Regions from separate parts of the Streptomyces sp. NPDC041784 genome, predicted to be linked through region 1. Evidence: riboswitches for the same ligand, from Rfam matches in the RefSeq annotation. Region 1 holds a riboswitch; each other region holds the start of a gene.
What was found. Region 1 has a riboswitch for cobalamin ahead of metE (5-methyltetrahydropteroyltriglutamate--homocysteine S-methyltransferase). Riboswitches for the same ligand answer to the same signal wherever they lie in the genome.

Region 2: it holds a riboswitch for cobalamin, as region 1 does, so the genes downstream of both, ACZ6D7_RS34960 (energy-coupling factor ABC transporter permease) here and metE (5-methyltetrahydropteroyltriglutamate--homocysteine S-methyltransferase) in region 1, are expected to answer to the same signal.
Region 3: it holds a riboswitch for cobalamin, as region 1 does, so the genes downstream of both, ACZ6D7_RS10265 (ribonucleoside-diphosphate reductase subunit alpha) here and metE (5-methyltetrahydropteroyltriglutamate--homocysteine S-methyltransferase) in region 1, are expected to answer to the same signal.
Region 4: it holds a riboswitch for cobalamin, as region 1 does, so the genes downstream of both, ACZ6D7_RS37900 (cobalamin biosynthesis protein) here and metE (5-methyltetrahydropteroyltriglutamate--homocysteine S-methyltransferase) in region 1, are expected to answer to the same signal.

The regions. Positions count from the first base shown of each region.
Region 1 covers NZ_JBVJAB010000007.1:381-7,814, forward strand. Annotated here, with positions in the region: gene metE (5-methyltetrahydropteroyltriglutamate--homocysteine S-methyltransferase) at 1-2,047, opposite strand, end outside; cobalamin riboswitch at 2,201-2,423, opposite strand; partial or broken gene ACZ6D7_RS16565 (3-hydroxyacyl-CoA dehydrogenase NAD-binding domain-containing protein) at 2,422-2,926, opposite strand; partial or broken gene aceB (malate synthase A) at 2,923-4,520, opposite strand; partial or broken gene ACZ6D7_RS16575 (IS5 family transposase) at 4,565-5,059, opposite strand; partial or broken gene ACZ6D7_RS16580 (alpha/beta hydrolase) at 5,061-5,225, shown strand; gene ACZ6D7_RS16585 (HpcH/HpaI aldolase/citrate lyase family protein) at 5,405-6,391, opposite strand; gene ACZ6D7_RS16590 (CaiB/BaiF CoA transferase family protein) at 6,381-7,434, opposite strand, start outside.
Region 2 covers NZ_JBVJAB010000022.1:95,692-103,125, forward strand. Annotated here, with positions in the region: gene ACZ6D7_RS34940 (hypothetical protein) at 1-473, opposite strand, end outside; gene ACZ6D7_RS34945 (energy-coupling factor ABC transporter ATP-binding protein) at 511-1,356, opposite strand; gene cbiQ (cobalt ECF transporter T component CbiQ) at 1,353-2,102, opposite strand; gene ACZ6D7_RS34955 (energy-coupling factor ABC transporter substrate-binding protein) at 2,106-2,588, opposite strand; gene ACZ6D7_RS34960 (energy-coupling factor ABC transporter permease) at 2,585-3,340, opposite strand; cobalamin riboswitch at 3,371-3,553, opposite strand; gene ACZ6D7_RS34965 (cobalt-precorrin-6A reductase) at 3,752-4,543, shown strand; gene ACZ6D7_RS34970 (hypothetical protein) at 4,689-5,141, shown strand; gene ACZ6D7_RS34975 (superoxide dismutase) at 5,227-5,868, shown strand; gene ACZ6D7_RS34980 (hypothetical protein) at 5,933-7,276, opposite strand; gene ACZ6D7_RS34985 (molybdopterin-dependent oxidoreductase) at 7,389-7,434, shown strand, end outside.
Region 3 covers NZ_JBVJAB010000004.1:181,156-188,589, reverse strand. Annotated here, with positions in the region: gene ACZ6D7_RS10280 (helix-turn-helix domain-containing protein) at 1-1, opposite strand, end outside; gene ACZ6D7_RS10275 (hypothetical protein) at 181-432, shown strand; gene ACZ6D7_RS10270 (ribonucleotide-diphosphate reductase subunit beta) at 345-1,373, opposite strand; gene ACZ6D7_RS10265 (ribonucleoside-diphosphate reductase subunit alpha) at 1,373-3,736, opposite strand; cobalamin riboswitch at 3,861-4,001, opposite strand; gene ACZ6D7_RS10260 (GNAT family N-acetyltransferase) at 4,054-4,560, opposite strand; gene ACZ6D7_RS10255 (NACHT domain-containing protein) at 4,716-7,434, shown strand, end outside.
Region 4 covers NZ_JBVJAB010000027.1:66,760-74,193, forward strand. Annotated here, with positions in the region: gene ACZ6D7_RS37890 (nSTAND1 domain-containing NTPase) at 1-3,076, opposite strand, end outside; gene ACZ6D7_RS37895 (CU044_2847 family protein) at 3,063-3,416, opposite strand; cobalamin riboswitch at 3,689-3,828, shown strand; gene ACZ6D7_RS37900 (cobalamin biosynthesis protein) at 3,930-4,880, shown strand; gene ACZ6D7_RS37905 (cobyric acid synthase) at 4,877-6,388, shown strand; gene cobN (cobaltochelatase subunit CobN) at 6,385-7,434, shown strand, end outside.

The DNA of each region.
Region 1 (7,434 bases):
GGGCGGCTTCCAGGCTGATGACGTCGGCGTCGAGGTCGTCGATGGCCCGGACGACGTCCCCGAACTCGGCGTAGCACATGTGGGTGTGGATCTGGGTGTCCGGCCGCACCCCGCCTGTGGTGAGCCGGAACGCCTCCGTGGCCCACGCCAGGTACGCGGCCCGGTCGGCGGCCCGCAGCGGCAGCGTCTCGCGCAGCGCGGGTTCGTCCACCTGGATGACCGAGGTCCCGGCCGCCTCGAGGTCGTTCACCTCGTCGCGCAGCGCCAGCGCGACCTGGCGGGCCGTGTCGCCCAGGGGCTGGTCGTCGCGGACGAAGGACCAGGCGAGCATGGTGACCGGACCGGTGAGCATGCCCTTGACCGGGCGTGAGGTGAGCGACTGGGCGTACGTCGTCCAGCGCACGGTCATCGGCTCGGAGCGGGAGATGTCGCCGGCCAGGATCGGCGGACGGACGTACCGGGTGCCGTAGGACTGCACCCAGCCGTGCTGCGTGGCCAGGTAGCCGGTCAGCTGCTCGGCGAAGTACTGGACCATGTCGTTGCGTTCGGCCTCGCCGTGCACCAGCACGTCCAGGCCGGCCTTCTCCTGGAAGGCGAGCACCTCCTGGATCTCCGCCCTGACGCGCTCCTCGTAGCCCGCCGTGTCGAGCCGGCCCGCGCGCAGGTCGGCGCGCGCGGTGCGCAGTTCGTCGGTCTGCGGGAACGAGCCGATGGTCGTCGTCGGCAGCAGGGGCAGCCCGAGGTGGGCGCGCTGGGCCGTGGCCCGCTCGGCGTACGGCTGGGCGCGGCGCGCGTCGGCGGCGGTGACGGCGCCGGTACGGGCGCGGACGGCCGGGTCGCGGGTGATCGGGGAGTTCGCGCGGGAGGCCAGGTCGGCCCGGTTCGCGGCCAGTTCCGCCGTGATGGCGCCGGTGCCCCGGGCGAGGCCCCTGGCGAGGGTGACGATCTCGGTGGTCTTCTGCCGGGCGAAGGCGAGCCAGCGCAGGATCTGCGGGTCGATGTCCCGTTCCGCGCCCGTGTCGAGCGGGACGTGGAGCAGGGAGCAGGAGGCGGCCACGTCGACCCGGTCGGCCAGGCCCAGCAGGGTGCCGAGCGTGGCGAGCGACGCCGACAGGTCGTCGACCCAGATGTTGCGGCCGTTGACGACACCGGCGACCAGCCGCTTGCCGGGCAGCCCGCCGACGGCGGCCAGCGCGTCCAGGTTGGCGGCGGCCCGCTCGGTGAAGTCCAGCGCGAGTCCCTCGACCGGCGCCTTGGCCAGCACCGGCAGGGCCTCGCCCAGCCGGTCGAAGTAGGAGGCGACGAGCAGCTTCGGCCGGTCGGTGAGGGCACCGAGGTCGCGGTAGGCCCGGGCGGCCGCGCTGAGTTCGGCCGGCGTGCGGTCCTGGACGAGGGCGGGCTCGTCGAGCTGCACCCACTCGGCGCCGGCCGCGCGCAGGTCGGCGAGGACCTCGGCGTACACCGGCAGCAGCCGGTCGAGCAGGGTGAGCGGGTCGAAATCGGCGGGCACGCCCGGCGCGGGCTTGGCCAGCAGCAGATAGGTGACGGGACCGACCAGGACCGGACGGCCCCTCAGGGCGAGGCCGAGCGCCTCCTCGAACTCGGCGACGGGCTTGGTGGAGTCGGCCGTGAACACGGTGTCCGGGCCGAGTTCGGGGACCAGGTAGTGGTAGTTGGTGTCGAACCACTTGGTCATCTCCAGCGGCGCGACGTCCTGGGTGCCGCGCGCCATGGCGAAGTAGCCCGCCAGCGGGTCGGCGGCCACCGCGTCCCGGTGGCGGGCGGGGATCGCGCCCACCATGACGGTGGTGTCCAGGACATGGTCGTAGTACGAGAAGTCGCCCGTGGGGACCTCGTCGATGCCGGCGTCGGCCAGCTGCCGCCAGTGGGTGCGGCGCAGTTCGGCGGCGGTGGCGCGCAGCGCGTCGGCGGTGACGCGGCCCTTCCAGTAGCCCTCGATCGCCTTCTTCAGTTCCCGGCTCTGTCCCTGGCGGGGGTAGCCGTACACGGTGGCCCGTGCTGCCGCGGCTGCGGGCTTGGTGGTCACGGAGATCTCCTTCGCGAGATGAATCCCTGAGATCCCGGCGACGGGACGGGGGCGCGAAGGTGCGACGAACCGTACGGCAGCGGCCCACGGCCGTCCGTTCGGTGTGTACGCCGACCCGCCCTCGAGGTCACCGGGATGTCCGCGCGCGAATGTTTCGCGCATGGGCAGTTGGCAGGTCTTCGGACTCGTGGGCGCGCCCTCCGTTCGTCGGAGGACACCTACTGGCCGTCGCTTCCCAGGCCTGTTCTCGGACCCAGTGCGTATGACGGCGGTCGTTCCCACTCACCGCTGCGGGGCAGTCCCGGATTCCCACCGGGTTCCCTCTTGCGACGCTCCCGCCTGGCGGACGGGGCGAACCAGCTGCACCGGCCAGCCTAAGGGGTGGCGTCGTACACGTGGAACCCCCGGCCGCTCTTACGGCCCAGCAGCCCCGCCTGCACCATCCGCCGGAGCAGCGGGGGAGGGGCGTACAGGGGTTCCTTGAACTCGTCGTAGAGCGACTCGGCGATCGCGGTGAGGGTGTCGAGGCCGATCAGGTCGGCCTGTTTCAGTGGGCCCATGGGGTGGGCGCAGCCCAGTTCCTGGCGTCGGCGTTCTCGACGACGGCCTCCACGACCTCAGCTGCCGGTCGGCGAGGTCCCCCAGGCTGCCGGTGAAGACCAGCCGGGCGAGCGCGTCCCGCGCCGCGTCCCGGTCCAGCCCGCCCCGCCCCACGGCACGCTCCAGTGAGGCCGCCACACGGTCCCGTGCGGCGCGCGCGGCGACGGCGTCGGCCTCGCAGACCACCGTGTCGATCCCGGCCCGCGCGCACACCTCGGCGATGCCCGCGCCCATCTGCCCGCCGCCGACCACCCCGACGCGTCGGATGCCCCCGCTCATGACCGCGGCTCCGCACGGCGCATCAGGTGACGGGCGTAGGCGTCGGGTGTGAAGAACTGCGGCAACTCGCCCGCCAGGGCGGTGCGTTCGAAGAGCGCCCGTACGTCGTCCAGGGCGGCCCACGGGTACGCGGCGCCGAGCGCGGCGAGTTCCTCGTCGAGCAGCCGCAGCACCGTCTCCCGGTCCACCACCCGGTGCCGCACCCAATGCCAGATCTGCACGCGGGCGACCTCGGCGGTGGCCGTGTCCGCCGACAGACCGTCCAGGGCGACGGCACCCCGGCCGCGCAGCCAGGCGTCGAAGCAGCGCAGGGCGACGGCGATGTTCGCGCGCACGCCCTCCGCCGTGGGCGGTCCGCCGATCCGGCGCACCGACAGCAGTTCGGCCGCCGTCACCTCCACGTCGTCGCGGGTACGGTCGATCTGGTGCGGCCGCTCGCCCAGGACGCCGTCGAACACCTCGCGGCAGACCCGTACGAGTCCCGGGTGCGCGACGCCGGAACCGTCGAAGCCGTCCTCCGCCTCCCGCTCCTTGTCCAGCCGGACCGTGGCGAGCGCGGCCTCGTGCGCGGATGGATCCCTGCCGGGCAGCTGGGACGCCGTGGCGCCGATGGCGTGGGCGCCGCGCCGGTGGCAGGTGCGCACGAGGAGTTCGGTGCAGGCCCGCATGAAGGGGGCGGTCATGGTCACCTTCGTCCGGTCGGGCAGCAGGAAGTCCGTGCGGTGTCCGAAGGTCTTGAGGAGGCTGAACAGGTAGTCCCAGCGGCCCGCGTTGAGCTCTGAGCTGTGCTCGCGCAGCTCGTGGAGGATCTCCTCCATCTCGAAGGCGGCGGTGATCGTCTCGATGGGGACCGTGGCGCGGACGGTGCCCCGGGGGATGCCGAGTGCCTTCTGCGCGCAGACGAAGATGTCGTTCCACAGCCGGGCCTCGTACCGGTTCTCCAGCTTCGGCAGGGAGAAGTACGGGCCGTGGCCGGCGTCGATCTGCCGCTGGGCACAGTGGTAGAAGTACAGGCCGAAGTCGACCAGTGCGGCGGGCACGGGAGCGCCGTCGCATGCCAGGTGCTCCTCGTCGAGGTGCCAGCCGCGCGGCCGGACGACGATGGTGGCCGGCCGGTCGCGGCCGCCGGGCCGGTACGCCTTCCCGTCGGAGGTGGTGAAGTCGCTGCGCCCCTCGATGGCGTCGCGCAGGGTGAGCTGGCGGCCGATGACGTTGTCCCAGGTGGGCGCGGTGGCGTCCGCGAAGTCAGCCGTCCAGACCCGGGCACCGGAGGTGAGGGCGTCGACGGCCGTACGGCGTTCCGGCGGTCCGGCGATCTCGACACGGCGGTCGGTCAGACCGGGCGCGGGCGGTGCGACGCGCCAGGCCGGGTCGGCGCGGACGGCTGGGTGGCCATGGGGAAGTCGAGCGGGGAGCCGCCGGCCAGCCGCAGCGCCTGCCGTCGGCGCTCCTTCAGCAACTCCTGGCGGCGCCCGCCGAACTCGTCGGCCAGCCGGCCGACGAAGTCCAGCGCGGCGGGGGTGAGGATCTCGTCGTGCCGCTCGCCCGGCGGGGCGAGGACGCGGACCTGGCGGGTCGGTGCGTGGGTGGGCATCTGCTTCTCCTACGGGTACGGGGGCGGGACCGGCCCCGGCGGGCCTAAGGCGTGTCTGACAAATGATCACCTGGCTGGTTCGCGGAGCCAGAGGATCAGGGGGGCCAGGACGATTCCGGCGCGGTAGCGGTCGGCGAGCTTGTCGAACCCGGTCGAGATCGCGCGGAACTGCTTGAGGCGGGCGAAACATCGTTCGACCACGTTGCGGTCGCGGTGAATCTCCTTGTCGAAGGCGGGCGGCCGCCGAGGCGCCCTCGGCGTTGGCGGTTGGCCGCCTGGTCGCGGCGTTCGGGGATCGTGGCAGCGATGCCCCGGCGCCGCAGCAGGTGGCGGATCGCCCGGCTCGAACAGGCCTTGTCGCCCAGCACGCGCTCCGGCGTCGTGCGCGGGCGGCCCGTGACGGTGCGCGGGATACGGATCCCGTCGAGGACCTGGCCGAATGCGGTGGCGTCGTTGACGTTGCCGGGCGTGAGCACGATCGACAGGGGCAGGCCCCGGCCGTCGACGGCGAGGTGGACCTTGGTGGTCAGCCCGCCTCGATGCACGGACGGCACGGTCACCGACTACCTGCTAACCGGCAAGCTCCCGGCGAAGGACGTGACCTGCAAGGCGACGGCCGACTCGAACGACGAGGCACGGAGGGACCAGCAGCGGGACGTGCTCCCCGGATCTCCGCTCCCGGAGCGTGCCCCGGACCGTTTCTGAGCCCGACCGCGTGCCCCATTGCGGCATGACCCAAGGAAGATGGGGCGGGACCTCCTGGCGGAGTCCCGCCCCATCGTGCGTCGCGGCCCCGGAGTCGGGGAAATCGGTTCGTCAGGGCCTGCGGCCGTGTGCCACGGTCCGTCGGATCATCGCCCCGCCGGCAGTGGGCAGTCTCGCAATCACGGGCCGGACGGCGGGAGTTCATCAGCCACACGCACGTGCGCCCCGTGTCGTTCCAGAGCAAGGCGTGCCGTACGGGCCATGGCCTCGTCGACCATCTCACCTTCGAATGTCACCGCGCCCGTCCCGTCCCCCTGTGCCGCCTCGACCGCCGCGATCAGCCTTGCGGAGCGGGCGAGTTCGGCAGGGCCGGGAGAGAACACCTCGTTGATCACCGGGACATGGGAAGGATGGATCGCCATCATCCCCTCGTAGCCGAGGGAGCGGTTCTGTTCGGCGAAGGCGCGCAGCCCCGGCAGGTCGGTGATGCGCGTCCACAATCCGCTGACCGGATGCGGCACTCCCGCTGCCCTGGCGTCCAGCAGAACGCGGGATCGCAAGTCCACCGTCTCGGTACCCTCCGGGCTCCAGCGGTAGCCGACGGCGCGTTCCACGTCGCCGCCGGCGGCGGTGAGAGCTCCCAAGTGGGCGACGCGCGGGGCGGCTCGGGCGATGTCGTAGGCCTCGCGCAGGCCACGGGCCGTCTCCAGCAGGGGCACCAGGGCGACGCGTCCCGACGGCAGGCCCTGTTCCTGTTCGCACCAGTCCAGCAGCCGGTCGGCAAGCTTCACGTCCTCGGCAGAGCAGACCTTGGGGAGCACGATGCCGGCGAGCCCGGGCCGTACGACCGCGCGCAGTTCCTCGGCTCCCGCCCAGCCGTCCAGCGGGTTGACCCGGACGAACAGCGCCATCCGTCCCGCCTGATCCGCCGAAGCGTCGGCGGACCGCACGATGGCATCGGCCACCTGTGTGCGGGCGGCGAGCTTGCCCGAGGCGGGCACCGCGTCCTCCAGGTCGAGGATGGCCGCGTCGGCGCCCGCTGCCCGGGCCTTGGGTAGCCAGTCGGTTCTGGTGCCGGGGACGAAGAGCAGGGAGCGCAGCGGGGGCCGGTCGACCGCTCCCGCGTTCCCCTCGGGGGGGCTCTCCGAAGACGCCTCAGATGACATCGCTCTTCTCCAGGTCGGCCAGTTCGTCCGCACTGAGTCCGAGCCAGTGCCCGTAGACGAGGTGGTTGTCCTGTCCGAGGGCGGGCCCTGTCCGCCAGACCCGGCCGGGCTGCTGCCGGAAGTGCGGGATCACCGCCTGCATACGCACCGGACCGAGGTCGGGGTCATCGACGGTGACGATGTCTTCTCGCTCGGCGTACACGGGGTCGGCGGCGATGTCCGCGGCGTCGAACACCCGTGAGGCCACGACTTCGGCGCGGGCGAACTCCTCGAGGCACTCACCGGTACCGCGCTCCGCCACCCAGTTCCGCAGGCCCTCGTCCAGTTGCCCGCGCCGGTCGTGCTGTTGCTGCGCGGTGGCGAACTCCTGCTCGGGGAGTCCCAGCAGGCGGGCGATGTTGCGGACTGAGCGCAGCGTGGCGGAGGTCACCGTGATCCACTCGCCGTCGCGTGAGCGGTAGGTGTTGATCACGGCCGCGGGGGCGACGGCCAGCTGGTTGCCGGAGCGTTCGGGTACTCGTCCCAACTGGTCGTGGACGATGACCTGCCACTCGACGAGACGGAACAGGGACTCGAAGAGCGCGAGGTCGATCCACTCGCCGTCGAAGTCGGGGTCGTGGTCACGGCGGTGGAGGGCGGCGAGGACGGCGTAGGCGCCCATCAGGCCGGTCACGGCGTCACCGTGCGAGAAGCCGGTGTGGACGGGCGGGCCGTCGGGAAAGCCGGTCAGGTGGACGACTCCGCTGCGCGCCTCGCCCATCTTGCCGAAGCCGGGGGCGTCCGCCTGCGACGACGTGGCGCCGAAGCCGGAGATCTGCAGCAGTACGGCCCGGGGATTGATCCGGTGCACGGAGTCCCAGTCGAGTCCCCAGCTGCGCAGGCGTCCGGCGCGCAGGGTGACGATGACGACGTCCGCCCAGGCCACGAGTCGGCGAGCGACACTCCGGCCGGCCTCGTGGTGCAGATCGAGGGTGACCGAGCGCTTGTTGCGGCCGGCGACCTTGAACCACAGGTGGACACCGTCACGTTGGGGTCCCATGGCA
Region 2 (7,434 bases), on a different contig from region 1:
CCGAGCGCGTCCGCCATCCGGGCGTCCGCCCGGTGCAGCAGCCAGGCCACCGCCAGCGCGGCCGCCATGTGCAGCGCGGTCATCGCCGCTCCGCCGTGGTGCCAGGCGTGCCCGTCCCCGGTCGCCGCCGGATGCCCGGCGTGCGCGGGGTGCCCCGGCAGCACCGCGGGCGCGTGGCCGTCCGCGAAGGACAGCGCGAGATGCAGGGCGCCCTGGTTGACCAGCGTGGCCCCGAGGGTCACGGCCGGCGTGAGACGGCGCCGGGCCAGCGGCAGGAACGCGGCGAGCTGGAGGACGACGAGTCCCCCCACGGCCCGCCACGGCACCGCCGCCTCGGCGACCGCCTGATGCCCGAGCAGCGCGAGCACGGTGCCGAGCACGGAGAACATCCCCGCCCGCACCCACACGACCCCGCCCCGCTCCGCACGCCCGCTCACCTCGTCGTATACGGCGGCGCCCGGGGAGCCGTTCACCGGCGGGGGCCGGGAAGCCGGCCTCGGCGAGGACGGGTCACGGTCCGGTGCGCGCCGTCGTCAGGGAGGCCAGTTCCTCCGCGGTGCGGGGGCCGGGTGCCGTGGCGGGCAACAGGCCCTGCGCGCGGAGCAGTTCGGCGGCGGCGATGCCCCACGGCAGCCGCAGCCCCGCCTGTCCGAGCAGGTCCGTACGGGCGAGCATGGCCGCCGCGGGTCCGGTGTGCGCGCCGGACGGGGTGAGCAGGGCCGCGTCGTCGGCCCAGCGCAGCGCGAGGTCGACGTCGTGGGTGGCCATGACCACCGTCGTGCCGGACGCGCGCAGCCCGTCGAGGGTGGCGAGCAGCCGTTCCTGGCCGTCGGGGTCGAGCCCGGCGGTCGGCTCGTCGAGGATCAGGACGCGCGGCCGCATCGCGACGGCGCCCGCGATGGCGGTCCGCTTGCGCTGCCCGTACGACAGCAGATGGGTCGGCCGGTCGGCCAGGCCCGTGATGTCCAGGGCGGCGAGCGCCTCGTCGACCCGGGCCCGCACCTCGGCGTCGGACAGGCCGAGGTTCAGCGGCCCGAACGACACGTCCTGGCCGACGGACGCGGCGAACAGCTGGTCGTCGGGGTCCTGCACCACCAGCTGCACGGTCGTCCGCAGCCGGGTCAGGCCCTTGCGGTCGTACCCGACCGGGCGCCCCTCGACGGCCAGTTCGCCGGTGCGAGGCCGCAGCCCGCCGCTGAGCAGCCGCATCAGCGTGGTCTTGCCGCTGCCGTTGCGGCCCAGCAGGGCGAGCGCCCGTCCGGCGCGGATCTCGAAGTCCAGCCCGTCGAGCACGACGGGGCCGTCCTCGTAGGCGAAGGAGGCGCCGCGCAGGGCGACCAGCACGGGCTCGCTCATGTCAGCGGCCTTTCCAGGACGAAGGTGAGGACGGCCAGCGCCGCGAGGAGCGCGACGCTGACCGCCGTGAAGCGGACGGAGACCCGGGCCTCGGGCACGAGGACGCGCAGGGTGCCGTCGTAGCCGCGCCCGGCCAGCCCGGCCTGGAGCCGCGCGGCCCGGTCGAAGGCCCGGACGAACGCCGTCGCCCCGAGCCCGGCCAGCGCACGCCACTCCGCCGCCCGGCTGGTGTGCCCGAGCCGGGCCGCCTGGGCCTCGCGGATCCGGCGCACGGAGTCCAGCAGCAGGAAGCTCATGCGGTACGTCACCAGCGCCACGTCCACCACGGGCGCGGGCACCCCGGCCTTGACCAGGCGCGGCAGCAGATCGGACATCGGTGTGGTGAAGGCGAACAGCAGGACGCCGAGGGAGGCGGCCGAGGTACGCAGCATCAGCTCCCCGGCGCGCACCGCGCCACCGTCGGCCGGGGCGACGAACCCGTCGGGTCCGCCGACCTGGACGAGCAGCGTGACCGCGCCGGTCGCACAGAATCCCAGCGGCACCCGGTAGGCCCGCCACAGCCGACGGCCCGGCACGCCCGCCGGGCCCAGCAGCACCCCGAGCGCGGTCACCAGCACGAGGGCGGCGCCGGGCCAGGGCGGCAGCGAGACGGCGAGCACGGTCAGGCCCAGTCCGAGCACGGCCTTGTCCACGGGGTGACGGCGGCGCCAGCGACTGCTGTGCGCCGCCGCGTCGATCGGCAGCATCGGCTAGGCCCGTTCGGCGGACTCGGCGACGGGCTTGTCGGACTTCTCGGCGGACGTGTCGGCGGACTCGGTGGCGGGCTTGTCAGCGGACTCGCGGGCCGACTCGGCGGCCGACTCGTGGACGGATGCGTGGACGGATGCGTGGACGGGCCCGTCGGCGGTCGCCGAGTCCTGCCGTGCCAGCGCCCGGAGTTCGCCCTGGCGCCGCCCCCGGTGCAGACCGAAGTAGTAGGCGAGGACCCCCGCGCCGAGCGCCGCCTGGAAGGCGAACAGCGCGGACTCGATGTCCCCGGACGGCGGCTCGTACAGCGGCGAGAACCAGGGCTCGTAGTCCGGCTCGAGCTCGGTGATCGCCGTCTCGGCCTCGGCGTCCGCGCCCGTGAACGGCTCTTCCTTGTGGTCGCCGAGCCCGAGGGCCAGCGGCAGGACGGCCAGCGCGGCCACCACGAACAGCAGCAGGGCGTTGATCTTCGCGTTGCGGCTCATCGGGCCACCGCCCCGGTGCCGGTGCCGGTCTCGGTGCCGGTCTCGGTGCCGGTCTCGGCCTTGGTCCCGGTCCCGGCCTCGGTCCGACCACCGGTCACCAGCACGCCCAGCCGGGTCAGTTCGCCCTTGCTGGACTGCACCAGCAGCCGCATCACGAACACCGTGAGCAGGCCCTCGCTGACCGCGAGCGGGATCTGGGTGACGGCGAAGATGGAGCCGAACTTGCCGAGCGCGCCCAGGAATCCGCTGCCCGGGTCGGGGAACGCCAGCGCCAGCTGCACGCTGGTCACGCAGTAGGTGGACAGGTCGGCGGCGAACGCGCCGAAGAACACCGCGACCATCAGCGGCGCGTCGTAGCGTCGCAGCAGCCGGTAGACCGCGTAACCGGTCCAGGGCCCGACGATCGCCATCGAGAAGACGTTGGCGCCGAGCGTGGTGAGGCCGCCGTGGGCGAGCAGCAGCGCCTGGAAGAGCAGGGTGATGGTGCCCAGTACGGCCATGATCGGCGGCCGGAACAGGATGGCGCCCAGGCCGGTGCCGGTGGGGTGTGAGCAACTTCCCGTCACCGAGGGCAGTTTCAGTGCGGACAGTACGAACGTGAAGGCCCCGGAGGCCCCGAGCAGCAGGGTGCTCTCGGGGTGTTCCCTGACCTCACGGGTGAGCGAGCGGACTCCGTGGACGACGAAGGGTGCGGACGCGACGCCCCAGGCGACCGCGTGCGCCGGCGGGAGGAAACCCTCGGCTATGTGCATGGTTCAGCAGACCCTCTCCAGCACCTCGTGGATGGTTGACGCGCCCCGGCCGGTCTCCTGGCTGACGGGTACCACCGCCCGTGCTCCGCCTTCCCGGGTCCGAAGACCCAGTGGCTGCCCGTGAGGGCTGGAGCCGGACTTCCCGATCACAGTGGCGAGGGCCGCACCGGTTTGACACCGGATTTCCCGTTCACCGAGGCGTGGTGACAGTAGTGCCCGCACAAGGGCCCTGACAAGCGGCAACGGGGGGCGCGAGGGCGTCGTGGTACGGCTCACTCACCGGCGCACACCCCGGTGTGCTTGAGTGGAGAACGCGCCCGCCGCCCGCCCCCTCACTCCCTCCCCCTCCTCCCCTCTTCCCCTCTTCACCCCTTCACCGCCTCACCTCTTCAGGAACGGATCCGGACTCTCGTGCGTGTACTGATCCTCGGCGGCACCACGGAGGCCCGCCGACTGGCCGAGCTGCTGGACGGCGTTCCCGGTCTGACGGTGACCAGTTCGCTCGCCGGGCGGGTCGCCGCTCCCCGGCCGCTCCCGGGTGAGGTCCGCGTCGGCGGGTTCGGCGGAGCGGAGGGGCTGGCCGCCTGGCTGCGGGAGCACGCGGTCGACGCGCTCGTCGACGCCACACATCCCTTCGCCGGGACCATCGCCCGGCACGCGGCGCGGGCCGCCGCCGGCACCGGCGTGCCCCTGCTCGCCGTGCGCCGGCCCGGCTGGGTGCCGGTGCCCGGTGACCGCTGGCACGAGGCCGGTTCGCTGGAGGAGGCCGCCGCGCTGCTGCCCGGGCTCGGCCGGCGGGTGTTCCTCACCACCGGGCGGATCGGTCTGGCCACCTTCGCGGACCTCACCGAACCGTGGTTCCTCGTGCGGTCCGTCGACCCGCCCGAGCCTCCGTACCCGCCCCGGACGGAGGTGCTGCTGGACCGTGGCCCCTTCACCCTCGACGGCGAACGCGAGCTGTTGCGCCGTCACCGGGTGGACGTGGTGGTGACGAAGGACAGCGGGGGAGCGGCCACCGCGCCGAAGCTGACGGCGGCCCGTGAGGCCGGGCTGCCCGTGATCGTGGTCCGCCGGCCTCCGTCCCCCGAGGGCGTTCCGGTCGTCCCCGACCCGGAGGCGGCGGCGCGCTGGATCGCGGAGCACCTGGACCGCGGTCCTCGGGGCGTGCCGACTGAAGGGCGCCCTGACGGAAAGGCATCCTGACGGAAAGGCATCCTGACGGAAGGCGCCCTGACGGAAACCTGACGCGGGCTTTGCCGCTGCCTTCTTGTGCCTGCAAAGGATGCGCAGAAGCCTGGAGGGCGTGGCCGGGAACGGCCGTTCACCGAGAGGTGAGGCCCGCGCCCCCATGAGCACCGCCCCGGAATCCGCCCGTCCCACGAAGGCCGCCGGACGCGGTCCGTCGTGGCGCCGCATCAATACGTCCCTGACCCGCGAGACGTGGACGAGCCTCGCCGGGATGGCCGCGTTCGTCCTGGCCCTGCACGTCGTCGGCTGGGTCACGCTGGTGGCGGTCGTCGTCCCGGCGCACTACAGCGTGGGCGGCGGCGGGACCTTCGGCATCGGGATCGGGGTCACCGCGTACACGCTCGGCATGAGGCACGCCGACCGGGCCGGTCTGCACGGCCCCTTCTGGGACCGGATCGCGGGCCTGGACCTGAACGCTGTCGGCTATGTCGTCGTAGGCCTCTTCCTCGCCACCTGGCTGCTGGCCCTCGTCGTGTGGAAGGCCGGCCGCATCGAGGAGAAGTGGACGGCCCACCCGGCCGGGGCCGGGGCGGCGACACGTCCGGAGTCCTAGGACCGACGACTGATCGGCAGAACAGCACTCTTGCTGTTAGCGTGCAGCTGCATATCACTCGCAATAATGTCGGAGGACGTCGGACATGTCCGTTTACACGCTCCCGGAGCTTCCGTACGACTACGCGGCGCTCGCCCCGGTGATCAGCCCCGAGATCATCGAGCTGCACCACGACAAGCACCACGCGGCGTACGTCAAGGGCGCGAACGACACCCTGGAGCAGCTCGCCGAGGCCCGGGACAAGGCGTCGTGGGGCTCGATCAACGGTCTGGAGAAGAACCTGGCGTTCCATCTCTCCGGGCACATCCTGCACAGCATCTACTGGCACAACATGACCGGCGACGGCGGCGGCGAGCCGTTGGAGGCGGACGGCGTGGGCGAGCTGGCGGACGCGATCGCCGAGTCCTTCGGCTCGTTCGCGAACTTCAAGGCGCAGCTGTCCAAGGCGTCGGCCACGACCCAGGGTTCGGGCTGGGGCGTGCTCGCCTACGAGCCGCTCAGCGGCCACCTGATCGTCGAGCAGGTCTACGACCACCAGGGCAACGTCGGCCAGGGCTCCACCCCGATCCTGGTCTTCGACGCCTGGGAGCACGCCTTCTACCTCCAGTACCGGAACCAGAAGGTCGACTTCATCGAGGCGATGTGGCAGGTCGTCAACTGGCAGGACGTCGCACGGCGCTACGCCGCCGCCAAGGAGCGCGGCGACAGCCTGCTGCTCGCGCCGTGACACCGTGACCCGCTGAGCCCCGGGCCGTCGTCGGTCGACGCCGGCGGCGGCCGGCCCGGGCGGCTCACCACCCGGTGAGCAGCAGATGGTTGAGGAGCAGGGCGAGGACCGCCTGGGCGGCCAGCCAGGCGCGGGGACGGGTGAGGAACGCGCAGGACGGCAGCAGCCACATCGCGAACGGGAGCCAGATCCGCTCCGTCTCCGCCTTGCTCATCCCGGAGAGGTCCGCGACCAGCAGGGCGACGAGAGCGGCGGTTACGAGCAGCGCGAGCCGGACCTCGCCGCGCGGTGCGGTGCGCCGCCGCAGCAGCACGGCCCCCGTGCGCCGCAGCCCCGCCGCCGTCGCCAGGCCCGTGATCAGCACCGCGCAGGCGAGATTGGCCCACACCCAGTAGCCGTACGGGCGCACGCCCCCGGCGCCCTCGTGGTAGCGCGTGACCAGCAGCCGGTACGCCTCCCACCAGTCGAACCCGGCGAGCGTGAACGCCGTCGGCACGACGGCCAGCCCGGCGAGCAGCGCCACGAGCATCACCGGCCGCTCCCGGACCCCGGCCCGGCCGAGCAGCAGCACCGCCGCGCCGAGCGCGGCGAAGAGCGTGAGGCCGTAGGAGAGGTAGCAGGTGAGCCCGAACAGGAGGCCGGACGCCGCCGCCGAGCCCGCCGCCCGGCCCGCCGACCGTGCGGTGACCGCCGTCGCCAGCAGCGCCACCGCCCACGCGGCGACCGCCGCGAAGTACGCGTCGGCCGAGGTGCCCATCCACACCGCCGCCGGGGCCAGCACCAGGAAGGGGGCCGCCCGCCGCGCGAGGTCCTCGCCGGCCAGCGCCCGCACCGCGACGAGCACGGCCACGCACGCCGTCGCGCCGGCCACGACGCACCAGATCCCGGCCCAGCCGCCGCCCCGCAGCCCGATCCGGTCGAGCAGCACGAAGGTCAGCGTGGCCGCCGGCGGGTGTCCGGCGACATGGGCGGGCCAGTTGTCGGGGGAGTCGAGCAGGATGTGCCCGGTGAAGCCCCGCAGGGCGGCGGGGACGTCGTGGAACCGGTCGACGACCTGGAGATACTCGTGGCGGGTGGTGAGCCGTGCGGCGATACCCCGCTGCCAGCCGTCGATGAGGGCGAGGGAGACGATCCACGCCGTGGCCGTGCCCCAGACGGCCGCCGACAGGGCGCGCCAGGGCAGCCGTACGGCCAGGACGGGGCCGTACGCCGTCACGGCCGCGGCCACCAGCAGGGCGGCCGGGGTGCCGGGTCCGGTGTGCGGACCCCAGGTGGCCAGCAGCGGGGGCCAGTTCACGAACAGCGTGTGGTGGGTGTCCTGGAGGTGGCCGCCGACCAGCACGGCCACGACGACGAGCAGGGCGGCGGCAGAGGCGGCGCACAGATCACGCGGGAGGGAGCGGGTCACACCGGCACGCTAGGCCGAGCGGAGGGCGGCGAACCGCGTCCGGGCCGGACGTCAGCGTTTCGTCATGGGTCGCGGAGCCCGTTCAGGGGGTGCCCCGGCCTACGGTCGGCTCATGCGCGACGATCCACGGCTCCCCACCTCTCCCGGCTTCTGGCGCA
Region 3 (7,434 bases), on a different contig from region 1:
TGGCCAACCTCGCTTCCTGGCAGAGGCTCTCTTCTCGCTCTTCGGCCGGGGGTCCGGGGGTTGTCCCCCGGGACAGCGCAGCAGCATGGTGACAGTGTGCACCCTGAGTGGCAGGAATTTGAAGGTGTGCGGCAGTCCTGCCACTCACGGTCAGGAGCGTCCGGCGGGACAGTGGTGTCCATGAACACGAACCAGATCGAAGGCCTCATCGGAATGCTCATGGTCCTCGGGATCCTCGTCCTCCTGGTCCTCCCCTCCGTGCTCGGCATCGTGCGCGACCGGCGCGCCGACCGGCAGATCAGGGAGGCCCAGGAGGCCCGGGAGGTCCCGGGCGACAGGGAGCGTCAGAAGTCCTCGTCCAGGTCCACGGAGCCCTCCACCGCGACCTGGTACGCCGACGGGCGGCGCTCGAAGAAGTTGGTCAGCTCCTGAACGCCCTGCAGCTCCATGAAGGAGAACGGGTTCTCCGAGCCGTACACCGGGGCGAAGCCGAGCCGCGCCAGGCGCTGGTCGGCGACGCACTCCAGGTACTGCCGCATGGAGTCGGTGTTCATCCCCGGGAGGCCGTCGCCGCACAGGTCACGGGCGAACTGCAGCTCGGCCTCGACGGCCTCCCGCAGCATGTCCGTCACCTGCTGTTCGAGCTGGTCGTCGAAGAGGTCCGGCTCCTCCTTGCGGACGGTGTCGACCACGTCGAACGCGAAGCTCATGTGCATGGTCTCGTCACGGAACACCCAGTTGGTGCCGGTGGCGAGGCCGTGCAGCAGACCCCGGCTGCGGAACCAGTAGACGTACGCGAAGGCGCCGTAGAAGAACAGGCCCTCGATGCACGCGGCGAAGCAGATGAGGTTGAGCAGGAAGCGGCGGCGGTCGGCCTTCGACTCCAGGCGGTCCAGCTTCTCGACCTCGTCGATCCACCGGAAGCAGAACTCGGCCTTCTCGCGGATGGACGGGATGTTCTCCACGGCGTCGAAGGCGGCCGCCCTGTCCTCCGGGTCGGGGAGGTAGGTGTCCAGGAGCGTCAGATAGAACTGGACGTGCACGGCCTCCTCGAACAGCTGGCGCGACAGGTACAGGCGCGCCTCCGGGGAGTTGATGTGCTTGTACAGCGTCAGCACGAGGTTGTTCGCGACGATCGAGTCGCCCGTCGCGAAGAACGCGACCAGCCGGCCGATCATGTGCTGCTCGCCCTCGGACAGCTTCGCCAGGTCGGCGACGTCCGAGTGGAGGTCGACCTCCTCCACGGTCCAGGTGTTCTTGATGGCGTCCCGGTAGCGCTCGTAGAAGTCCGGGTAGCGCATGGGGCGGAGCGTCAGCTCGAAGCCCGGGTCGAGCAGGTTTTTGGCAGACACAGTCTTGGCTTCGCTGGTCATTACTGGCAGGCCTCGCAGGACTCGGGGTTCTCAAGGGAGCAGGCGACGGCTTCTTCCGAGGGCACCTGCTGTACGGGGATGGAGGCTTGGGCCTGTGCGGCGCGGGCGATCCGGGTCGCCGGGCGCGAACGCAGGTAGTACGTCGTCTTCAGGCCCGACTTCCAGGCGTACGCGTACATCGAGGAGAGCTTGCCGATGGTCGGCGTCTCCAGGAACAGGTTCAGGGACTGGGCCTGGTCCAGGTACGGGGTGCGGGCGGCGGCCATGTCGATCAGACCGCGCTGCGGGATCTCCCACGCCGTGCGGTACAGGGCGCGCACCTCGGCCGGGATCCACGCGAAGTCCTGCACCGAACCGCCCGAGTCGCGCAGCGCCTCACGGGTCCGCGCGTCCCAGACGCCCAGCGCCTTGAGGTCCTGCACCAGGTACGAGTTGACCTGGAGGAACTCACCGGACAGCGTCTCGCGCTTGAACAGGTTGGACACCTGCGGCTCGATGCACTCGTACACACCGGCGATGGAGGCGATGGTGGCCGTCGGCGCGATGGCGAGGAGCAGCGAGTTGCGCATCCCGGTGGCGGCGATCCGCTCGCGCAGCGCCGCCCAGCGCTCCGGCCAGGTGAACTCGACGCCGTAGTGGTCGGGGTGCAGGACACCACGGGCGGTACGGGTCTTCTCCCAGGCCGGCAGCGGGCCGTTGCGCTCGGCCAGGTCCGCGGAGGCCTCGTACGCGGCGAGCATCACGCGCTCGGCGATCCGCGTGGACAGCGCCTTGGCCTCGGCGGAGTCGAAGGGCAGCCGCAGCTTGAAGAAGACGTCCTGGAGGCCCATCGCGCCCAGGCCCACCGGGCGCCAGCGGGCGTTGGAGCGGCCCGCCTGCTCGGTCGGGTAGAAGTTGATGTCGACGACCCGGTCGAGGAAGGTCACGGCGGTGCGGACGGTCTCGTCCAGCCGCTCCCAGTCGATGTCGCCGTTCGCCGTGTCGACGAACGCGCCGAGGTTGACCGACCCCAGGTTGCAGACCGCCGTCTCGCCGTCGTTCGTGACCTCCAGGATCTCCGTGCAGAGGTTCGAGGAGTGGATCACATGGCCCGGCTCGGCCGTCTGGTTGGCGGTGCGGTTGGCCGCGTCCTTGAAGGTCATCCAGCCGTTGCCGGTCTGCGCGAGGGTGCGCATCATCCGGCCGTACAGATCACGGGCCGGGATGGTCTTCCTGGCGAGCCCGGCGGCCTCCGCCTTGCGGTACGCGGCGTCGAACTCCTCGCCCCACAGATCGACCAGCTCGGGCACGTCGGCCGGGGAGAACAGCGACCACACCTCGTCGGCGTTCACCCGGCGCATGAACTCGTCCGGCACCCAGTGCGCGAGGTTCAGGTTGTGCGTACGGCGGGCGTCCTCACCGGTGTTGTCGCGCAGCTCCAGGAACTCCTCGATGTCGGAGTGCCAGGTCTCCAGGTAGACCGCGGCCGCGCCCTTGCGCCGGCCGCCCTGGTTCACGGCGGCCACCGAGGCGTCCAGGGTCTTCAGGAACGGGACGATGCCGTTGGAGTGCCCGTTGGTGCCGCGGATGAGGGACCCGCGGGAGCGGATCCGGCTGTACGACAGTCCGATGCCGCCGGCGTGCTTGGAGAGCCGGGCCACCTGGTGGTAGCGGTCGTAGATGGAGTCCAGCTCGTCCAGCGGGGAGTCGAGCAGGTAGCAGGACGACATCTGCGGGTGCCGGGTGCCGGAGTTGAAGAGCGTGGGGGACGACGGGAGGTAGTCGAGCCGGCTCATGAGCCCGTAGAGCGCGGCGACCTCGTCGACGGAGCGCGGGGTGTCGTCCTCGGCGAGGCCGGCGGCGACCCGCAGCAGGAAGTGCTGGGGCGTCTCGACGACCTTGCGCGTGAGGGGGTGGCGCAGCAGGTAGCGGCTGTGCAGGGTGCGCAGGCCGAAGTAGCCGAAGCGGTCGTCGGCGCCGGTGTCGATCAGCGCGTCGAGCCGCGCCGCGTGCAGCGTCACGAAGTCGGCGGTGCGGTCGGCGATGAGGCCCTCGCGGTGGCCGACGGCGACGGACTCGGTGAACGTCGTCACGCCCTGCGAGGCGGCCTCGGCGGCGATGCCGACGGTCAGCAGCCGGGCGGCCAGCTTCGAGTAGGCGGGGTCCTCGGAGATCAGGCCGGCGGCCGCCTCCGTGGCCAGCTCGCGCAGCTCCGTCTCGTCCGCCCGCGCGGACCGGCCGCGCAGCGCGGCGGCGGCGACCCGGCCGGGGTCGGCGTCGGGGAGGTCGGCGGTCAGCTCGGTCAGGGTCCGCAGCAACGCGGTACCGGGACCGTCGGTGTCCAGCTGGATGGCTGAAGCCGGGTCGGCTGGCGCGATGGTCACGTGGGGGCTCTCCCTCGCTCGGCAATGGGCCTGGCGGAGGGCAGGGGGCAGCACACGAGCGCGCACGGCGTCGCGGTCCACCGGCCCACTCCACGAGGCCCGGACGGCAGGCACCCGAGCCGGACGGCCGGGTGCGCTGTCGGCAGGTCCTCGGACTGACTCCTGCGCACGACGGCTCCTGGGAACAGACATGCACAAGTACACCGTTGCGGGACAGTTCCGGATTCGCACCGGATTCCCCTGCGACGACAGCGAGCATGAGCATACATCTTGTGCTCGCCGGTCACGCCACCCCCAGATGTTGTGTCGAGGCGGTTTCAGAGCGTCAACTGATAGGCGAGCAGAGTGATGTCGTCCAGCTCCGGCACGGGATTCCAGTCCCGCTCGGGTGTTCGGACGAAGCCGAGACGTTCGTAGATGCGATGGGCCGCGTACATGGTCCGCTGGGTCGACAGCACGACACGCGCGCAGCCGTCGACGGCCCGCGCGCGCTCGACGCAGGCCCACACGAGGGCCTCACCGGCACCCCGGCCGCGGCCGGCCCGGTCGACGGCGAGCATCCGGATCTCGGCCTCGCCGGGAACCGCCAGATCGGCCATCGGGCCGGGGCCCGGGACGAAGGTCACCCCACCGAGGAGCCGGCCGCCCTCCACGGCTACGAGCACCTCGGCGGCGGCCGCCCGCCCGGCCACGTCCTTCAGCACGGGCAGGTACAGGTCGTTCCCGCCGTAGTCGAGGAGGCCGTCCTCGAGATAGGCCCGGGCGGTGATCTCGCCCAGCGCCTCGTACTCGGCGATCTCCGCCGGTCGTATCACGATGTCCATGGCCCCGAGTCTGTCGGACGGCCGCACCCGGGAGCCCCCGATTTCCGCGGTGGGGCGGCCGGGTTGCGGGGCGTGCCGGGAGTGCTTCCATGGAAGAAGGCGTCGGCGCCCCGCAGGTCCTCCGTCCCGAGATCCGCTCTCGGAGGGAGCACACGATGACGAGGGTCGTCCGCCACCTGCCCGGCAAGGAACGGCCGCGCGACGCGCCGATGGCGACACTGGACCTCCGGCGCGCGGGAAGCCGGGTAGGACAGGGCCTCGTGGGCCGCTGGCACACCCTGACGATCCGTCTGGAGGCCCGCCGCGGGGCCACCCGCCCCCGGAAATGGCGCCGCTGGGTCACCTACGCCAACGTCACCCGGATCGTCTGGCTCGTCGCCGTGCTCGCGCTGCTCGCCTGGATCGGGGAGGGCCTGGCCATCCTCATCACGAGCGAGACGACCGGCTTCGAGAAATGGCGGCAGCACAACCAGGGTTTCGACACCGTCTTCAAGTTCGTCGGTCCGATCCTCGCCGCCTCGATCGCCGCCACGCTCTTCCTGTTCTGGTGGTACCGCTGGACCAAACGGCGATACCTCGCCAAGGCACTGCGCGATCCCCGCAAGCTGGTGCCCACCGCCGGGCACGACACCGCCGAGATCGTGGGACGGGAGGAGATCGCCCAGGTCATCGCCGAGCGGCTGCGCGAGCGCGACACCCGCCGGCCCTATCTGCTCGTCGGCGGCGTCGGCGCGGGGAAGACCGCCGTCCTCGTACGGCTCACCGAACTCCTGGCCCACCAGAACGCCGTACCCGTACCGATCCGGCTGCGGGACGCGGTCGACGGGGGCGACCTGAACTTCGAACATCTCGCCAGGCGCCGCTTCGCCGACGAGGCACCCAAGGGCATCCTGGCGCGCGGCAAGACCGACCGGGTCTGGCAACAGCTCCTCGCCGACGACAAGCCGGTCGTCCTCGCCGACGGCCTGGAGGAGGCCCTCCTCGACGACGGGCGCCAGCAGAACCGGGACAACGTCATCCGACGGGCCATCGAACGCGCCCACGAGGAGAAGCTGCCCCTGGTCATCGCCTCCCGGCCGCACAGCCCGCTGGAGAGCACCTCCGCCGCGATCGTCGAACTGGAACCGCTCGGCGAGGAGGCGGCGCTGCGGTTCGTCGAGGCGGGCGTACCGGAGACCGACGAGCGCCGGGTGGATTGGATCGTGGAGACGGCGGAGGTGACCGAGTCACCGGTCTACCTCCAGATCGCCCGCGAACTGCACCGGCGCGGAGCCCTGGAGCACGACCGTCCGGACGCCGATCCCCACCACATGAACACCCGCAGCCGTGACCGCGCCACCCTGCGGCTCTGGCTGCTGGAGACCTGGGCCGAGGCGCTGTGCGAGGGGAAGCTGCGCGAGGACGTCGCGCTGGCCCCGCAGGAGCGCCGGGACACCCTCGAGGTGGCCTCGGCCCTGGCCTGCGTCGGACTGCTCCAGGACAAGCTGGAGGTCGGCCTCGCGGAGCTGCTCGACCCGGACGTCCTGCACCCCGGACCGGCGCGGCGCGCCCGGGCCCGGGCACAGCACCTGTGGGCCGGCCGCGTCTTCGACCAGTACGGCAAGCACGGGAACGACCTCTCCGACTGGCACCGGCAGCGGATCTGGGACGCGCTGTGCGAGCGGCTCGGCGACGACGAGCGCAGACGGCTGCACGCGGGGAACATGGACCAGTGCCACGCCGCCCTGGCCCGCCTCGCGGCCCACGCGAGCAAGCTCAAGCTGGTGGAGGGCTTCGAGCGCAGGGTCCGTTTCCCGCACAGCATCATCCAGGCCTACTTCGGCTACCGCGTGCTGAACCACCTGGGGGAGCGGGGCGCCGGGGAACTGGTCGAACAGGCGCTCCAGCCGCCCGGTCCCAGCCGTGAGCTGCTCATCGCCCTGGTGCTGCTGTCCCGGGCGCGGGCGGCGAGCCTTCCGGCCCGGGGCGGCGGGATCCGGGCCGACGTGCGCAAGGAGATCGCCGAGCTGGCCCGGCAGACATCCGTGCGGGGCCGCCCGCCGGCCCTCCGGCTGAGCACGGCCGCGGGCCGCCGCACGGACGATCCGAAGGCCCTCGACCTCTACGCGGCGGCCGTGGAGATCGAGAGCGCGGAGCACGACCCGAGACGGCTGGCCGGCATCGTCGCGGAGGTGCGCGCACGCTGGCCCGGCATCAAGGGAGACCGGCGCACCCTGCGGGACGCGAAGCGGAGACTGATCAAGCAGGTCGGAGCCGCGCTGCGCAAGACCTCCGACCGGATCGACACCACCCCGCTGTACTGGGAGCTGTTCCAGCTGGGCATCGAGGAGCCCTCCTACTCGATCCGCCTGGCCGTGTCCCAGGAGTTCGGAGCCGGCGGCAACGCGGCGTTCGCCGTGATCCGCGAGCGGGTCGGCCTGAACAGCGACCCCGTGGAGGAGTACAACGACCGGCTGGAGCAGCTGAGGGCCTGGAAGCGAGGGGAGTACGAGACGTGGGCCGCGCGCATGGGGCGGGCGAGAGCGGCCGGGGTGTCCTCGCGCGCCGCGTCGGCCGAGGATGTCCGGCGGCTGCAGCGCGAGCGGCGGGAGCTGAACGCGCGCTACCGCGAGCAACGGGTCGCTCTCTTCCGGGAGTTCGTGATGCGGGCCTGGGCGGTCCCCATGCTCTTGGGCTCGGTCGACGAGGCCCACCGCGACGAGGCCCAGGAACGCCTCACCAAGTGGCTGCGCCACCTCGACCCGGCGTTCACCGGCGGCGCCCCCGACCTGCCGCTCGCCCTGGAGGCCGCGCTGGCCCAGGGCTTCAAGTACGCGGCCAACCGGCGCCAACGGCACCCGCACACCTACCCGGGCGGCCGCGCCGGCCTGATCC
Region 4 (7,434 bases), on a different contig from region 1:
CCACCTGTGCGTCGTCGTCCCCGTCCATCACCGGGTACCGGCCGGTGGCGTCCGTGCGGAAGGTCTGTGACCACCGTTCCTCGGGCTTCGCGCCGCGGGACGCGGGGAACTGCCACCGCCATCGATGCTCGTGTCTCCGTGTCGTCACCATGGCTCGACCGCCGGCGCCGAGGAAGGCACTGCCCACCTCGGCCGGTCCCGGCTCGACTCGCCGCGCTGTCAGGTCGACCGAGCGAACCGAGCCGACGGAACCCGTGTCACCGTTCTCCTCCGTCACCTGCTTGGACGTGACCACGGTGAGACGGTCGGGCCGCGCCCCGCGCAGAGCGATGTGCTCGACGCACTCCTCCGGCTCCAGCCGACCGACGGGCAGCGCCGTTCCCTGCCCCTTCACCGCCTTCCCCTCGACCCGGACCGTCCGCAGCCACGGGTCGACGGCCGACCCGTGGCAGAGGGAAAAGCGGTCGGCGGCGCCAACCCAGTGCACCAGCCGGGTTCCGTCGTCGGAGAAGTCGAGCGTCCGGGTGGCCTCGGCGGTGTTGTCCGCGCTCCATCTCCACGACCACGGCCCCTTCCGCGGCTCCCCCTTCTCGATCCGCCACACCCGCACGTCCCCGTGCCCCGCCGCCACGGCGACCCTCGTGCCGTCGTCGCTGACGGCCACCGCGTCCATCGACGCGGGCGAACCGGGCAGACGCCGCGCTCCCGGGACACCGTGTCCCGGGCCCGTCACCACATAGGCCTGCCTGCCCTGCCGCCCGGTCGTCAGGACGGCCATGACCGTGCCGTCCAGGGAGGCGGCAACCTTCCGCACCTCACCGTCCGGCAGGATCCGGTCCACCGCCACCAGCGAGGTCAGCGGCCACGTGTGCCGCATCACGGCCGCCCTGGTCTCGGGCAGCTCGCTCGTGCGCCGGGCCGCGGCGGCCAGCAGCGCCGCACCCACGGGATCCTCCCGGGCCCGGTCCGCGGCCTGGCCGACCAGCTTCCTCGCCGCCTCGTCGGCCTGGTCCCGGTCCTCGTCGCGCACCATGCCCCAGATCAGGACCCCGAGCGAGGACGCCACCAGAGCCAGGCAGGCCACCAGGGCGACGCCGGTACGGCCCCTGCGCACCGAGCGCGTGCGGTGCAGCCGGCTGAGGCGGACGAACTCCGACTCCTCGACGGAGAGTTCCGCGGCGCGCGACGCGGACACCACCCTGGCGGCCGCCAACTCCTGCCCCCGCAGCAGCAGATCGGGGTGCTGGTCCGCGTCCTCCCATTCCCGCAGCCGCCCCCGCAGCTTCTCGTGCCACACCAGAAACGCACGCGACTCGTCGAGCCAGCCCCCGAGCGTCGGCCACTGCCGTACCAGCGCCTCGTGCGCCAGTGCCACCGTCTCCCGGCCGGAGCTGTCCCGGGCGATGACCAGGAGGCGGGTCGCCGCCAAGGCCTGGGCGGCGACCCGGAGTTCGGGGGGCAGGTGCTCGAAGGCCCGGGCGACGCGGGCGTACTCGTTGCCCCTGACCGGGCGGGCGAGGCGTTCGAAGAGGCGGCGGGCCACCATGGGATCCGGGCCGCCCGGGGCCTTGCAGACCCGCGCCAGCTGCTGGTCGGCATAGCGGGACAGGGCCCCTTCGACACCCCGGATCGTCCGGTACGCCGCGTGCGTGAGGCGGCCGTGTTCCCGGCGCTCCCACAGCTCCGCCAGCGCGAACTCCACCAGGGGCAGTGCACCCGGCTCACCGCCCGCGTCCGCCACGATCAGTTCGGCCAGGCCCGGTTCGAACTCCACGCCGGGGACGGCCTCGATCGGCCTGCGCACCACCTCGTCCAGTTGGTCGCGGGTCATCGGGGCGATCATCTGGACCGTGCCGCTCAGTTCCTCCGCCCTGCCGTCCGCGACCAGTTCCTCCAGGGAGGCGGAGCGCAGGGTCGCCAGGACGCGCAGCCGGCGGCCGGACGGGTGGACGGCACGGGTCATCGGCAGGAGGACGTCCAGGAGGGCCCGGGCGTCGGCGGGGCGGGCCCCGACGGTCTCCTCGAACTGGTCCAGCAGGACGACGTGGCCCGAGGGGCCCGACTCCCGCAGGATGCGGGCGGCCAGCAGGACCGCCGTCCGGGTCCGGTCCGTCGTCGCGTGCGGTTCCCGCGAGAGTTCCCGCACGAGTTCCCCCGCGAGTTCCCGCGCCGACGGGAACTGTTCCCCGAGCGCCTCCGCCAGCGTCCGTACCGGATCGGTGTCCGGCTGGCCGGCGAAGTCGGTGACCGTGTGGCCGGAGGACCGCAGCAGGGGAAGCACTCCGGCCCGGACCAAGGACGACTTCCCGACCCCGGACGCCCCCGCGACCGGAACGAAGGCGTGCGCGCGCAGGGCCGCCGCGATCCGCTCCCCGTCCCCCCGCCGAGCGAAGAACACCCCCGCGTCCTCCTCCTGGAACGGTTCCAGGCCGCGGAAGGGGGACGGGCTCAGGGCCGGGTCCAGGCCCAGGAGGAGGGGTGCCGGGATCAGGTAGGCCGTGGTCGCGCCCGTGCCCGTCTCCGCGGCGACCGTCATGCCGACGACCCCGCCCTGGTCGGTGTCCCACACCGGGCCGCCGCTGAAGCCGCGGCCGATGGGCGGGGCGCCGGAGAGCGGGCGGGCCTCCATCGAGGTCCAGCCCTTGCCGACCGGGGCGCGCAGTCTGCCGTCCACCCAGACGCCGTGGTCGTCGGTGCGGGCGGGGAAGCCGAGGACGCGGAATGCGTGGTCCCAGACCGCCGTGCCGCCGGCGAGCCGGACCGGGGTGGTGCCGGGGACCGGCTCCGCCAGGGTCAGCAGGGCGATGTCGCCGCCGCCGTCCGGGCGCACCGGGTGCCAGTGGGTGACCTCGGCCCGCAGGGCGGCCGACGGCGGGGTCAGGAGGGGGAAGTCGAGCGTCACCCGGGCGGTCGGCGGCGCCGCCGACGTCTCGTCCGTGCCCAGCGCGCTCGCCACCACGTGCGCGCAGGTGCACAGCGTCCGTTCCGCGATCAGGAACCCGGTGCCGGTGACCCGGCCGTCCTCGCTCCAGAAGCGGGCGATGGCCCGGGGGAGGTCCTCATCAGGGGGCGCCATCACGCTGCCCGGGGAGGGCCGTTCCGTCCTCGTCCCGGGGCGACCACTGCATGCTCACCGTGAAGTGGGCCTCCGTGGTGCCCTTGGCCACCACCACGCCCGCCTCCGCGCTCAGCGTGATGCCGAACTCGACCGTGACCGAGCCGGGGGGCCGGGCCAGGCTCCGGGCGCCTTCCACGACCGCGCCCAGCGCCGGGCGTACCCGGGCGAGCGCCTGCTGGAGGGTCTCCGCCGCGCCCGCGACGCCGGCCCCGCCGCCGCCCCGGGAGACCCGTTGGACGCCCCCGGGCCCCTCCCCCGTCACCTCCAGCAGCACGATCTGCCCGTCGTCCAGCCGCATTTCACCCACATACGCCACTCCGCGTCCCCTCCGGTGCCGTTCGCGTCCGTTCGCACCCGGTCGCGTCCATTCGCGTCCGTTCACGTCCGTTGTGCCCCTCAGGGGGCGTACGGGCCATTGCAGGCGCTCACGTTCCGCGACCGCAAGCGGGTCCGGGGAGGTCCGTCCGCTCGAGGGGTTTTCCCGGGAAGCGGGCCCCGGCACCCGCCCCCCGTGCTAGCGGTGTGGGGTTCTGCACACTCTCCCCGCGCAGGTCAACGGCAAGTTGACGGCCCTTCCGGGCCCGTGGTGGACTGCCGGGGCCATGTACGGCGGCAGAAGAGGAAGCCGGTGCGAATCCGGCGCGGTCCCGCCACTGTCACCGGGGTAGTAACCCCCGGGAGCCAGGAACTCTCGCCGCCGGTCTCGTCGAACCAGGGCGTGGACACCCTGAGTGAGGACATATCGCCATGCTCGCTCGGCCGTTGAGGTACCCCACCAGGTCGCTGCCCGACCCCACGGCCGGCTGAGCCGGTGCGTGCCGATCGCGTTCACGCGTACGGCGCCGCCCTCGGCCTCCTCGGCGACCTGCTGCTCGGCGATCCGCGCCGGGGCCATCCGGTCGCCGGTTTCGGGCGGGCCGCCGGTGCCGTGGAGCGGGTGCTGTGGCGCGACCACCGCGGGTGGGGCGCGCTGCACACCGCGGTGTGCGCCGGGGGCGCCGTCGCGCTCGGGGCCGTCGCCTCGCGCGCCGTACGGTCCTCCCCCGCCGTCTCCGTGGCCCTCACCTCCGCCGCCACCTGGGCCGTCGTCGGCGGCACCTCCCTCGTCCGCGAGGCCCGGGTGATCGGGCGCGCGCTGGAGGCGGGGGACGTCGACGCGGCGCGGGCGCGGCTGCCGCATCTGTGCGGGCGGGATCCTCAGGCCCTCGACGCCGACGGGATCGCCCGGGCCGTGGTGGAGTCCGTCGCCGAGAACACCTCCGACGCCGTCGTCGGGGCGCTGGTCTGGGGGGCCGTCGGCGGGGTGCCCGGGCTGCTCGGGTTCCGGGCCGTCAACACGCTCGACGCCATGGTCGGGCACAGGTCGGCCCGGTACCGGCGCTTCGGGTGGGCCTCGGCGCGCCTCGACGACCTCGCCGGCTGGCCGGGGGCGCGGCTGACCGCCGTACTCGCCGCCCTCGCGGGGGACGATCCGCGCGGGGCCGTGCGGGCCTGGCGGGACGACGCCGGCCGGCACCCCAGTCCCAACGCCGGGCCCGTCGAGGCGTCCTTCGCGGGGGCGCTCGGGGTACGGCTGGGCGGAACGCTGTCGTACGGGGGCCGGGTCGAGCACCGGCCGGTGCTGAACGAGAAAGGGCGTGCCGTGGAGGTCCAGGACATCGAGCGGGCCGTACGGCTGTCCCGCCGGGTCGGTCTGCTCGTGCTCGGCGTCACCGTCGCCGCGCGGGCCGCGGCCACGAGGGCGAAGGGGCGTGCGTCATGAGGGGCGGGGGTCTGCTCGTCGCCGGCACCACCTCCGACGCGGGCAAGAGTGTCGTCACGGCCGGGATCTGCCGGTGGCTGGTGCGGCAGGGGGTCAAGGTCGCGCCGTTCAAGGCGCAGAACATGTCCCTGAACTCCTTCGTGACGAAGGAGGGCGCCGAGATCGGGCGGGCGCAGGCCATGCAGGCGCAGGCCTGCCGGGTCGAGCCGACCGCGCTGATGAATCCCGTGCTGCTCAAGCCCGGCGGTGAGAGCAGCAGCCAGGTCGTGCTGCTCGGGAAGCCCGTCGGCGAGATGAGCGCCCGCGGCTACCACGGCGGGCGCCGGCAGAAACTCCTCGGAACCGTTCTCGACTGCCTCGCCGAGTTGCGGGGCACGTATGACGCGGTGATCTGTGAGGGGGCGGGCAGTCCGGCCGAGATCAACCTGCGGCGGACCGACATCGTGAACATGGGGATCGCGCGGGGCGCCCGGCTTCCGGTGCTCGTCGTCGGCGACATCGACCGCGGGGGCGTCTTCGCCTCCTTCTTCGGAACCGTCGCCCTGCTCTCGCCCGAGGACCAGGAGCTGGTCGCCGGGTTCCTCGTCAACAAGTTCCGGGGCGACGTCGGCCTGCTGGAGCCGGGGCTCGACATGCTGCACGGGCTCACCGGACGCCGCACGTACGGCGTGCTGCCCTTCCGGCACGGCCTCGGGATCGACGAGGAGGACGGGCTGCGGGTGTCGCTGCGCGGGACCGTGCGGGAGTCGAACGTCTCCCCGCCCGTCGGCGAGGACGTGCTGCGGGTCGCCGTGTGCGCGATCCCGCTGATGTCCAACTTCACGGACGTGGACGCGCTGGCCGCCGAGCCGGGCGTCGTCGTGCGGTTCGTGGACCGGCCCGAGGAGCTGGCCGACGCCGATCTCGTCGTCGTGCCGGGGACCCGGGGGACCGTACGGGCGCTGGAGTGGCTGCGCGAGCGGGGGCTCGCGCGGGCCATCGGCCGCAGGGCCGCCGAGGGCCGGCCCGTGCTCGGGATCTGCGGCGGCTTCCAGATCCTCGGCGAGCACATCGAGGACGACGTCGAGAGCCGGCGCGGGCACGTCGACGGGCTCGGACTGCTGCCCGTCCGGGTCCGGTTCGCCCGGGAGAAGACCCTCACCCGGCCGGTGGGCGAAGCCCTCGGCGAGCGGGTCGAGGGGTACGAGATCCATCACGGGGTGGCCGACGTCACCGGCGGCGAGCCGTTCCTGGACGGCTGCCGGGTCGGACAGACCTGGGGCACGCACTGGCACGGCTCGCTGGAGTCGGACGGGTTCCGGCGGGCCTTCCTGCGCGAGGTGGCGGCCGCCGCGGGCCGCCGGTTCGTGCCGGCGGCCGACACCTCCTTCGCCGCGCTGCGCGAGGAGCAGCTCGACCGGCTCGGCGACCTGATCGAACAGCACGCGGACACGGACGCGCTCCGGCGGCTCATCGAGTCGGGCGCGCCGCAAGGACTGCCTTTCATTCCACCGGGAGCGCCCGCATGAGCACAGTGTTGTTGTTGTCGACCGCCGACACCGATCTGCTGGCGGCCCGGGCCGCCTCCGGCGCCGACTACCGGATCGGCAACCCGACCCGGGTGGATGTCGAGCGGGACCTTCCCGGGCTCCTGGCGGGCTCGGACATCGCCGTCGTACGGCTGCTCGGCGGCAAGCGTGCCTGGGAGGAGGGGCTGGCCGCGCTGAGGGCGTCCGGGATCCCGACCGTGCTGCTCGGCGGCGAGAGCGTGCCGGACGCGGAGCTGATGGCCGAGTCGTCGGTGCCCGCCGGTGTCGTCGCGGAGGCGCTCAGGTACCTCGTCGAGGGCGGCCCCGCCAACCTCACCGAACTGGCGCGGTTCCTCTCCGACACCGTGCTGCTGACGGGTGAGGGGTTCGTCGAGCCGCAGCGGATGCCCCAGTACGGCGTCCATGGCGAACGTGCCCTGGTCGAGGGCCGGCCGACCGTCGGCGTGCTCTTCTACCGGGCCCACGAGCTGAGCGGCAACACCGCGTTCGTGGACACCCTGTGCGACGCGATCGAGGCGCGGGGCGCCAACGCCCTTCCCGTGTACTGCGGTTCGCTGCGCGGGGCCGACGCCGGGCTGTACGAGCTGCTGTCGGCGGCGGACGCGCTGGTCGCCACCGTCCTCGCGGCCGGCGGCACGCACGCCTCGCAGGCCTCGGCGGGCGGGGACGAGGAGGCCTGGGACATCGGGGCGCTCGCCGACCTGAACGTGCCCGTGCTGCAAGGGCTCTGCCTGACCTCCTCGCACGCCGCCTGGTCCGCGTCGGACGCCGCGCTCTCCCCCATGGACGCGGCGATGCAGGTCGCGATCCCCGAGTTCGACGGGCGGCTCATCACCGTGCCCTTCTCCTTCAAGGAGCAGGGTCCCGACGACGTCCCGGTGTACGTCGCCGACCCCGAGCGGGCCGCGCGCGTCGCCGGGATCGCCGTACGGCACGCGCGGCTGAGGCACAAGCCGAACGCCGAGAAGAAGCTGGCGCTGGTCTTCACCGCGTACCCGACCAAGCACTCGCGCGTCGGCAACGCG